DNA from 2 places in the Mesorhizobium sp. M0771 genome. Region 1 is predicted to be linked to the other one. Evidence: predicted binding sites of a transcription regulator. Region 1 holds the regulator's gene; the other holds the start of a gene.

Evidence for each region. The regulator PhoB, encoded in region 1, activates phosphate uptake and scavenging genes when phosphate is short. The targets are predictions, from matches to a motif close to TGTCATNNANCTGTCAT.
Region 2: NKI05_RS14940 (RNA degradosome polyphosphate kinase) is a predicted target of PhoB. The motif match lies at 2,387-2,403, and genes of this name have one in related genera.

What each region holds. Positions count from the first base shown of each region.
Region 1 covers NZ_JAMYPC010000020.1:54,030-58,590, reverse strand. The annotation lists gene pstA (phosphate ABC transporter permease PstA) at 1-543, shown strand, start outside; gene pstB (phosphate ABC transporter ATP-binding protein PstB) at 561-1,385, shown strand; gene phoU (phosphate signaling complex protein PhoU) at 1,427-2,131, shown strand; gene phoB (phosphate regulon transcriptional regulator PhoB) at 2,148-2,837, shown strand; gene NKI05_RS25630 (ROK family protein) at 2,868-4,103, opposite strand; gene xylF (D-xylose ABC transporter substrate-binding protein) at 4,370-4,561, shown strand, end outside.
Region 2 covers NZ_JAMYPC010000008.1:149,142-153,702, reverse strand. The annotation lists gene ppx (exopolyphosphatase) at 1-39, opposite strand, end outside; gene NKI05_RS14940 (RNA degradosome polyphosphate kinase) at 39-2,231, opposite strand; gene NKI05_RS14935 (zinc-finger domain-containing protein) at 2,466-2,711, shown strand; gene NKI05_RS14930 (FAD-dependent monooxygenase) at 2,731-3,969, shown strand; gene NKI05_RS14925 (TIGR02117 family protein) at 4,189-4,561, opposite strand, start outside.

The sequences.
Region 1 (4,561 bases):
GAAGTCAACATCAACAATCTCGCGGCGGTGCCGTCGATCGTCTTCGGTCTGCTTGGCCTTGCCGTGTTCATCAACTTCCTCGGCATGCCGCGCTCGGCTTCCTTCGTCGGCGGCCTGGTGCTGACCTTGATGACATTGCCGACCATAATCATCGCCACGCGCGCCGCCCTCGCCGCGGTGCCGCCGTCGATCCGCTCGGCGGCCCTAGGTCTCGGCGCCTCCAAGATGCAGATGGTGTTCCATCACATCCTGCCGCTTGCCGCCCCAGGCATCCTTACCGGCACCATCATCGGCCTGGCGCGTGCGCTCGGCGAGACAGCACCGCTGCTCTTGATCGGCATGGTCGCTTTCGTCGCCGATTATCCGACGACGCCTTTCGATCCGGCGACCGCGCTGCCGGTTCAGATCTATATGTGGGCAAACGAGGCTGAGCGCGCTTTTGTCGAGCGCATGTCCGGCGCCATCATCATCCTGCTCGTCTTCCTCATGGCCATGAACATCACCGCGATCGTGCTCCGGCGCCGCTTCGAGCGGCGCTGGTAGAAAAAAGGCAATTTGGTATGAACATCATGACCGAACAGTCCCTTGAGAATGCAGTGGGCGACAAAATGAACGCCAAGTCGAACGAAGTCATCAAGATGCGCGGCGACAAGGTCGGCGTCTTCTACGGCGAGAAGCAGGCGTTGTTCGACGTCAATCTCGACGTGCGTCAGAACCAGGTGACGGCGCTGATCGGCCCGTCCGGCTGCGGCAAGTCGACCTTCCTGCGCTGCCTCAACCGCATGAACGACACCATCGATTTGGCGCGGGTGACCGGCAAGATCACGCTCGATGAAGACGACATCTACGACAAGAACATCGATGTCGTCGAACTGCGCGCCCGCGTCGGCATGGTGTTCCAGAAACCCAACCCGTTCCCGAAGTCGATCTACGAGAACGTCGCCTACGGCCCGCGCATCCATGGGCTGGCCAAGCGCAAGTCCGACATGGACCAGATCGTCGAGCAGAGCCTGAAGAAGGCGGCGATCTGGAACGAGGTCAAGGACCGCCTGCAGGAGCCCGGCACCGGCCTGTCCGGCGGCCAGCAGCAGCGCCTGTGCATCGCGCGCGCCATCGCCGTGTCGCCGGAGGTGATCCTGATGGACGAGCCCTGCTCGGCGCTCGATCCGATCGCCACCGCCCGTGTCGAGGAGCTGATCGACGAACTGCGCCAGAACTACACGATCGTCATCGTCACCCACTCGATGCAGCAGGCGGCGCGCGTGTCGCAGCGCACGGCGATGTTCCATCTCGGCTATCTCGTCGAGGAGGGCGCCACCGACAAGATGTTCACCAACCCCGACGACAAGCGCACCCAGGACTACATTACCGGCCGCTTCGGCTGAGCCGTCCGGCGGGTGAATTTTCAGGCACGAGGACCAAGATCATGGGTGAACATACCGTCGCCTCCTTCGATGAAGAGCTCGGGCAGATCAGCAAGCTGATCCGCGACATGGGCGATCTGGCAGGCTCGATGGTCAGCGGCTCGACCAGGGCGCTGCTCAATTCGGACAATGCGCTGGCACAGCGTGTCGTTTCCGACGACGCCATCATGGATGCGCGCCAGCGCGAACTGGACGACCGCGCCATCACGCTGATCGCCAAGCGCCAGCCGATGGCCAACGATCTGCGCGCCGTGGTCGGCTCGATCCGCATGGCGGGCGACCTCGAGCGCATCGGCGACCTCGCCAAGAACATCGCCAAACGCGTCGGCACCGTGGGCTTGAGCGTCACGCCGCGCGACCTCTCGCACTCCATCGACGCCATGGCGCAACTGGTGCTGATCCAGGTGCAAGGCGTCGTCGAGGAATATGCCGCCACCGATGCGGCAGCGCTTGCAAAACTCAGGAATGACGACGAGCGCATCGACGTCAAATACACGTCCGTGTTTCGTGAGCTCTTGACCTACATGATGGAAGACCCTCGCAACATCACCGCCTGCACGCATCTCTTGTTCTGCGCCAAGAATCTTGAGCGCATCGGCGATCATGTCACCAACATCGCCGAAAATGCGTATTATGTGCTGACCGGCCAGCAATTGCCCGCCAATCGTCCGAAGCAGGACGAGACGGCGATGGCCACGCCGGCCTGATGAGGGTGAACTGCATATGATCGCGCCACGCATCATGGTCGTGGAGGACGAGGAGCCACTAGGCGTGCTCCTCCGCTACAACCTCGAATCCGAAGGCTATCAGGTCGAGGTGGTGACACGCGGCGACGAGGCCGAGATCCGCCTGCAGGAAAACGTGCCCGATCTCCTGGTGCTCGACTGGATGGTGCCGGCTGTTTCCGGCATCGAGCTCTGCCGGCGGCTTAGAGTGCGGCCCGAAACCGAGCGGCTGCCGATCATCATGCTGACCGCGCGCGGTGAGGAAAGCGACCGCGTGCGCGGCCTGTCCACCGGTGCCGACGACTATCTGGTCAAGCCATTCTCGACGCCGGAGTTCATGGCGCGCGTGAAAGCGCTGCTGCGCCGCGCCAAGCCGGAAGTGCTGTCGAGCGTGCTCAAGGTCGGCGACATCGTGCTCGATCGAGAATCGCACCGGGTCTACCGCAAGAAGAGCGAGATCAGGCTCGGACCGACCGAGTTCCGGCTGCTCGAATTCATGATGCGCCATCCCGGCCGCGTGTTCTCGCGCAGCCAACTGCTCGACAATGTCTGGGGCGAGACGATCTATATAGACGAGCGAACCGTCGACGTGCATGTCGGGCGGCTGCGCAAGGCCGTCAACAACGGCCGCATGCCGGATGTCATCCGTACCATTCGCGGCGCCGGCTACGCTATTAGGGAAGACTAGGATGCTGCGCGTCGCGCCGTTGCCGGCCATTCAGGCGACATGCTTGCCGGATTTCGCCTGAATGCCCGGCGCGAAAATCTCCTGGTCGACGAAGCCGAGCGCGCGCATGGCGCAGCCTTCGCGGATCAGCGGCAGCTCGTTGGGCTCGGTGTCGAAGGAGATCGATTTCGAGTGCTGGCCGCCGGCGGTCTGGGCGATCGCTTCGCGCAATGCCGGTTCGATCAGGTCGAAGGCGGCGGCGCTGACGCCGACCATGGCGACGGGTGCCGGATCGATCAGAGCAAACAGGCTGCCGAGGCCGAAGCCGAGCGCCTCACCGGCCCTGCGATAGGCTTCGCGCTCCGGGCCATCGGTTTCGCGGGCGCGCGCGGCGAGTGCGCGCATATCAGCGTCGCCGATATCGACCGGCTCGGCATCCTCGCCCATCATTTTGGCGCTGCGCCAGATGGCGTAGTTTCCGGCATAGGCCTCGACGCAGCCGCGCCGCCCGCAGCGGCAGAGCGCGCCGCCCGGACGGTGGATCATGTGGCCGAACTCGCCGCCCGAGGAATGGGTGCCGGTGAACAGTTCGCCTTTCAGCACCAGCCCCATGCCGATGCCGTGCGACAAGAGGATCGCGATGAAATTGTCGCGGTAGCGCTCGGGCTGGCGCCATTGCAGGGCCACCGCCATCATATTGCAGTCGTTCTCCATGGTGGCAGGAATGCCGAATTCCGCTTCCAACATGTCGGCGAAGGCAATGTCGGTCAGTGGCGTGATTGGCGACCACAGCATGGCCCGCGCCTGCGAATCGGTGATGCCCTGGATGCCCATGGCAATGCGGGCGATGCTCTGGACATCGAGGTCCGGGTCCGCGAGACGCCGCCCGACGATTGCTACGCATTCGCCGATCAGCTCGTCGCGCGGCATGGTCAGCGTGTCGAGCCGGCGCTGTTCTTCCGCGACCACCTGGCCGGCATAGTCGATGACGGTGACGGAGAGGAAGTTCAGCGACAGCACCACGGTCATGACCGCCGCCGCTTCCGGGTTGAGGCCAAGGCCGACCTGCGGCCGGCCGCGTTTCAGCGAGCCGGTCTCGCCAGGCTTGCCTTCAATCAGGATGCCTTCTTGAATTAGATCAGACGAGATTGCCGATATCGTCGAATGGCTGAGGCCGGTGGTCGCCGCAATCTCGGTCCGCGACGGCTGGCCGGCCCGGCGCACGGCCGAAATCACCATCGCACGGTTGCGACGGCGCAGATCGTCGTGGCGGATCCCAACCGACATTTGTTTTCCTCCCGGCCTCCTCGCGCCTCATGATAGTGAAGGCGTTCGACGGCACCAGCCAAATATTGGCAGACGCCGGCAGCCCTGTCATTGTTTATTGCGGAGCTCGAAAAAATGCGGCAACGCCATCAGAATCCATCATAATCGATGTTGACAGTGCCTTATCATTGAACCAGTATTTTTTCGAGGCTCGAAAAAATGGAGCCTCTTTGTGCAGGCCTTCGGGCCGGTTTTGTCGCGCCGTGGGCGGCGCAGGGAGGGTTATAATGAACAGATTTGCAGCCGCCATGCTGGCGGGTGTCGCCATGTCGCTGGCGCTGATGTCGGTCGCGCAGGCGAAGGACAAGGTCATCGGCGTGTCGTGGTCGAACTTCCAGGAAGAGCGCTGGAAGACCGACGAGGCGGCGATGAAAACGGCGATCGAAGCCGCCGGCGACAAGTACATTTCGGCCGACGCG
Region 2 (4,561 bases), on a different contig from region 1:
CCGGCGATCCTGCAGCCGGCCTTGGGACGTTGAAATCATCAGCCGGTGTTCTTCTTGCGACGCTTGAACTGCGCGATGCGCTTGGGCGCATGCGACTTCAGCGCGTCACCCCGTCCCGACAGGCTCGGATTGGTCATGAAATATTCCTGCGCGTTGAACGGTTCCTCACCCTCCTCCAGCACGACGCGCCGGGAGGTTCCGTCAGCCAATACGTCGAAACTTTGCTGGTTGTCCATGATGTTGCCCAGCATGATCTGGCCAAGGATCTGTTCATGCACCGTCGGGTTGGTGATCGGCACCATGGTCTCGACGCGGCGGTCGAGATTGCGTGGCATCAAGTCGGCCGAGGCGATGTAGACGATCGCCTCGTCCGACGGCAGGCCATGGCCGTTGCCGAAGCAATAGATGCGGCTGTGTTCGAGGAAGCGGCCGACGATCGACTTGACCCTGATGTTTTCCGACAGGCCGGGCACCTGCGGCCGCAGGCAGCAGATGCCGCGCACGACGAGATCGATCTCGACGCCGGCACGGCTGGCGTCATAGAGCGCATCAATGATGTTGGGATCGACGAGCGCGTTCATCTTCATCCAGATGCGCGCCGGACGGCCAGCCAGCGCGTGGGCGACCTCGTCGGCAATGTGCTTGAGGATACGGCTGCGCAGCGTAAACGGCGAGATGGCGATCCGCATCTCATCGGTCGGCTCGGCATAGCCGGTGATGAAGTTGAACAGCTGGGCGACATCGCGCGCGATCGTCGGATCGGTGGTGAAGAAGGACAGGTCGGTGTAGATGCGCGCGGTCACCGGATGGTAGTTGCCGGTGCCGAGATGGACATAGTTGCGCAGCTTGCCGTCCTCGCGCCGCACCACAAGCGACATTTTCGCATGGGTTTTGAGTTCGAGGAAGCCGAACACGACCTGGACGCCGGCGCGTTCGAGGTCGCGCGCCCAGCGGATGTTGGCTTCCTCGTCGAAGCGCGCCTTGAGCTCGACCAGGGCGGTTACCGACTTGCCGGCCTCGGCCGCGTCGACCAAGGCGCGCACGATCGGGCTGTCGTTGGAGGTGCGGTAGAGCGTCTGCTTGATCGCCACCACCTCCGGGTCGGCCATCGCCTGGCGCAGGAACTGGACCACCACGTCGAAGGATTCATAGGGGTGGTGGACGACGATGTCCTTCTCGCGGATGGCCGCGAAACAGTCGCCGCCATGCTCGCGGATGCGCTCGGGAAAGCGTGGATTGTAGGGGGTGAACTTCAGGTCGTCGCGTGGCACGGCGACGATCTCGGAAATCTGGCTGAGCGCCAGCGGGCCGGTCAGAACGCTGATGCGGCTCGAAGAGACGCCAAGCTCGCCGGCGACGAACTCGCGCAATTCGCCGGGCATCGACTTGTCGAATTCGATGCGGATGACCGAACCGCGGCGGCGCCGCTTCAGCGCCGTCTCGAACAGGCGCACGAGATCTTCCGACTCTTCCTCGACCTCGATATCGCTGTCCCGGATGATGCGGAAGGTGCCGGAACCCTTGACCTCATAGCCGGGGAACAGCTTCCCGATATAGAGGCCGACAGCCTCCTCCAGTGGAATGAAGCGAACGTGCTGCTTGCGGTCGGGCAGGCGGATGAAGCGCTTCAGCGCCACCGGCAGGCGCAGAAGTGCGCTCATCTCCTCGCCATTCTTGCGGTGGCGCAATTGCAGCGCCATCGAGAAGCCGAGATTGGGAATGAACGGAAACGGATGCGCCGGGTCGATCGACAGTGGAGTCAGGACCGGGAAGACCTGGTCCTGGAAATGGTCTTCCAGCCAGACTTTCTCATCCTTGGTCAGTGCATCGCGGGTGATGCTCTCAATGCCTTCCTTGTTGAGCAGCAGCATCAGCGCCGAAAGGCTGTTCTGCTGGTCCTCCTGCAGCCGCTCGACCTCGCGCAGCAATTGTTCCAGCTGCTGCTCCGGCGTGCGGCCGTCGGGGCTCTTGAGCGCAATGCCTTCGCGCACCTGGCCGGCAAGGCCGGCGACGCGGACCATGAAGAATTCGTCGAGATTGGCGGCTGAAATTGACAGGAAACGGACGCGTTCGAGCAGCGGATGGTGCTGGTTCTGGGATTCCTCGAGCACACGCCGGTTGAACTGCAGCCAGGAGAACTCACGGTTGACGAACCGATCGGGGTTGCCGCCCTCGGGGCTCGCCACCTCGACATTGATGAATTCGCTCTGCACCGGCTTCAGTTCGTTCATGGTTCCTGCTCTTCCCCCGCCAACCGTCCCTTGGAGCGCCGCTGGACGTGCCATGCCTCTAACACGCTTTTGTGGCGCATGACCCTTCGGCGAAAACCGTTCCGATTTCAGGGACATGCACTTAACCGGCTCAACGTATCCTCTGACAGGCTTTTGCGACAGTTTCATTTCATCGATCTTGCAAACAGGCCTGTTATGTTCCAGATGCTTTTCGACGAGATCAAGGAGACGACGATGGCAGGCGGTTCCATTCCCCATTTCCAGAACGATGCGGGCCATCCGGCAATCGACATCGGCGTCAAGGAATTCATGTGCACCGGCGCCAACCCGCCCTTCGACCACCCGCATGTGTTCCTCGACATGGGCGACGACAATGAAAAGGTCTGTCCCTACTGCTCGACGCTCTACCGCTATTCGGCGAAGCTGAGGGCGACGGAAACGCTGCCGGCTGGTTGCCTTTATATCGACCAGGCCGCCTGATCCTTCCGCGACAAGCCCGATGGAAGACATCAGGTCCCGGCAGGTCATAATCGCCGGGGCCGGCATCGCCGGGCTGACCGCTGCCCTTGCCTTCGCCGGACGGGGTTATCCGGTAAAGCTTATCGAACAGGCACAGCACCTCGAAGCGGCCGGCGCCGGCATCCAGCTTTCGCCCAACGCAACACGCATTCTTGGAAAACTCGGCGTGCTCGACCGACTGCTGCCCGCAGCGTTGCGGCCGGAAGCGGTCGTGCTCAAGGACGCCGGGACGCTGCGCGAACTGGCGCGGGTACCGCTCGGGCACGCCGCCGAAGCGCGCTGGCAGTCGCCTTATCTCGTTGCTCACCGCGCAGATCTGCAGGCAGCGCTGTTGGCGCAAATGGCTGAACGGCCGGAGATTGAGTTCATCACTGGCGCCCGCGTGACCGGCATCGTCAAAGACGCGCAATATGTCGCCGTGACCGCCGAAGTGGACGGCCGCGAGATCGAGGCACGCGGCAAACTGCTGGTCGGCGCCGACGGCGTCTGGTCGGCGGTCCGGGCGCAACTCGCAGGCGAGGACTTCGTCAAAAGCCGTTTTTCGGGCGAACTCGCCTGGCGAGTCACGATCGCGGCCGAGAGCGCCTCCGGCGAAGCCTTTGTCGCGATCGGCGCCGCCGACTGCGTCACCACGTTCCTGCATCCAGGCTTCCACATGGTCGCCTATCCCGTCAGCAAAGGCCGGGCCTTCAATCTCGCCGCCTTCACCAAGGGCGAGCGCATGGCCGAAGGTTGGTCGGGCCATGCCGATCCCGCGATCCTCACGGCTGCCCTGCGCGGCACCGCGCCGGGCCTGACGAAGCTTGTGGCACTGGCCGGCCCATGGACGGCCTTTCCGATCCACACCGTCGAACAGAAGCGGTGGACGAGCCCGCAGGGCATCGCGCTGATCGGCGACGCCGCGCACGCGATGACGCCGTTTGCCGCGCAGGGCGCGGCAATGGCGATCGAGGATGCCATCACGCTTGCCGACGCTATCGCCGATTTCCCTGGCGATCTGCCCAGAAGTTTTCGAATCTGGGAAAATCTTCGGCGGCCGCGTGTCGCCAAGGCCGCGCGTCGTGGGGCCGTAAACCGCCTCGCCTGGCATGCTGCCGGCCCGGTGGCGATCGCCCGCAATCTGTTCCTGGCCATGCGCTCGCCCGACAAGCTCGCCGCCGACCTCGATTGGCTCTATGGATGGCGAGCGGACACTCGGCAGTCTAGATCGTCGACGTAGCGATCCTTCCCACTCCCCTCTGTCCTGCCGGACATCTCCCACGCAAGGGGGGAGATTGGATGTCGCCGTCGCCTTCGCCAAAATCGCCGGCGTTGCAGCAGGAGCGCGGGCAAAACGGCTGATCTCCCTCTTGCGGGGGAGATGGCCGGCAGGCCAGAGGGGAGTGCTGTCCCGCTGACTTCAAAAGATCCAACACTGTCGCGGTGCGATGAAGGACTGCTAGTTATAAAACCGCATCGACAAGCCCAGCGAGGCCGGCAGCGGGTTCCACCAGCCGGTGCGCAGGCCGGCGGTGCGCAGGCCGGCGGCTGTCCAGGTGTTGCAGCCGACAAGCGCGTTGAAATGGCCGTTCGCCTCGAAGAAGCGGTCGAAGCTGGAATAGGCGGCGTTCTCGATGACGACCGGACCATGCGGCCCTTGCTGGAAACTCGCGTCGATATAGTCGAGCAGCGCTGCAAAACGTTCCTCATCGATGTCGAAACCGGTGACAGCAGGGTGCGGCTCGGCGATGGCCCCGGCGATATCGACATGCATGACCGAGGCGTCCAGTGTCAGCGCCTTGAGGACGGGCACTGCTTTCAGCTGCGACCAG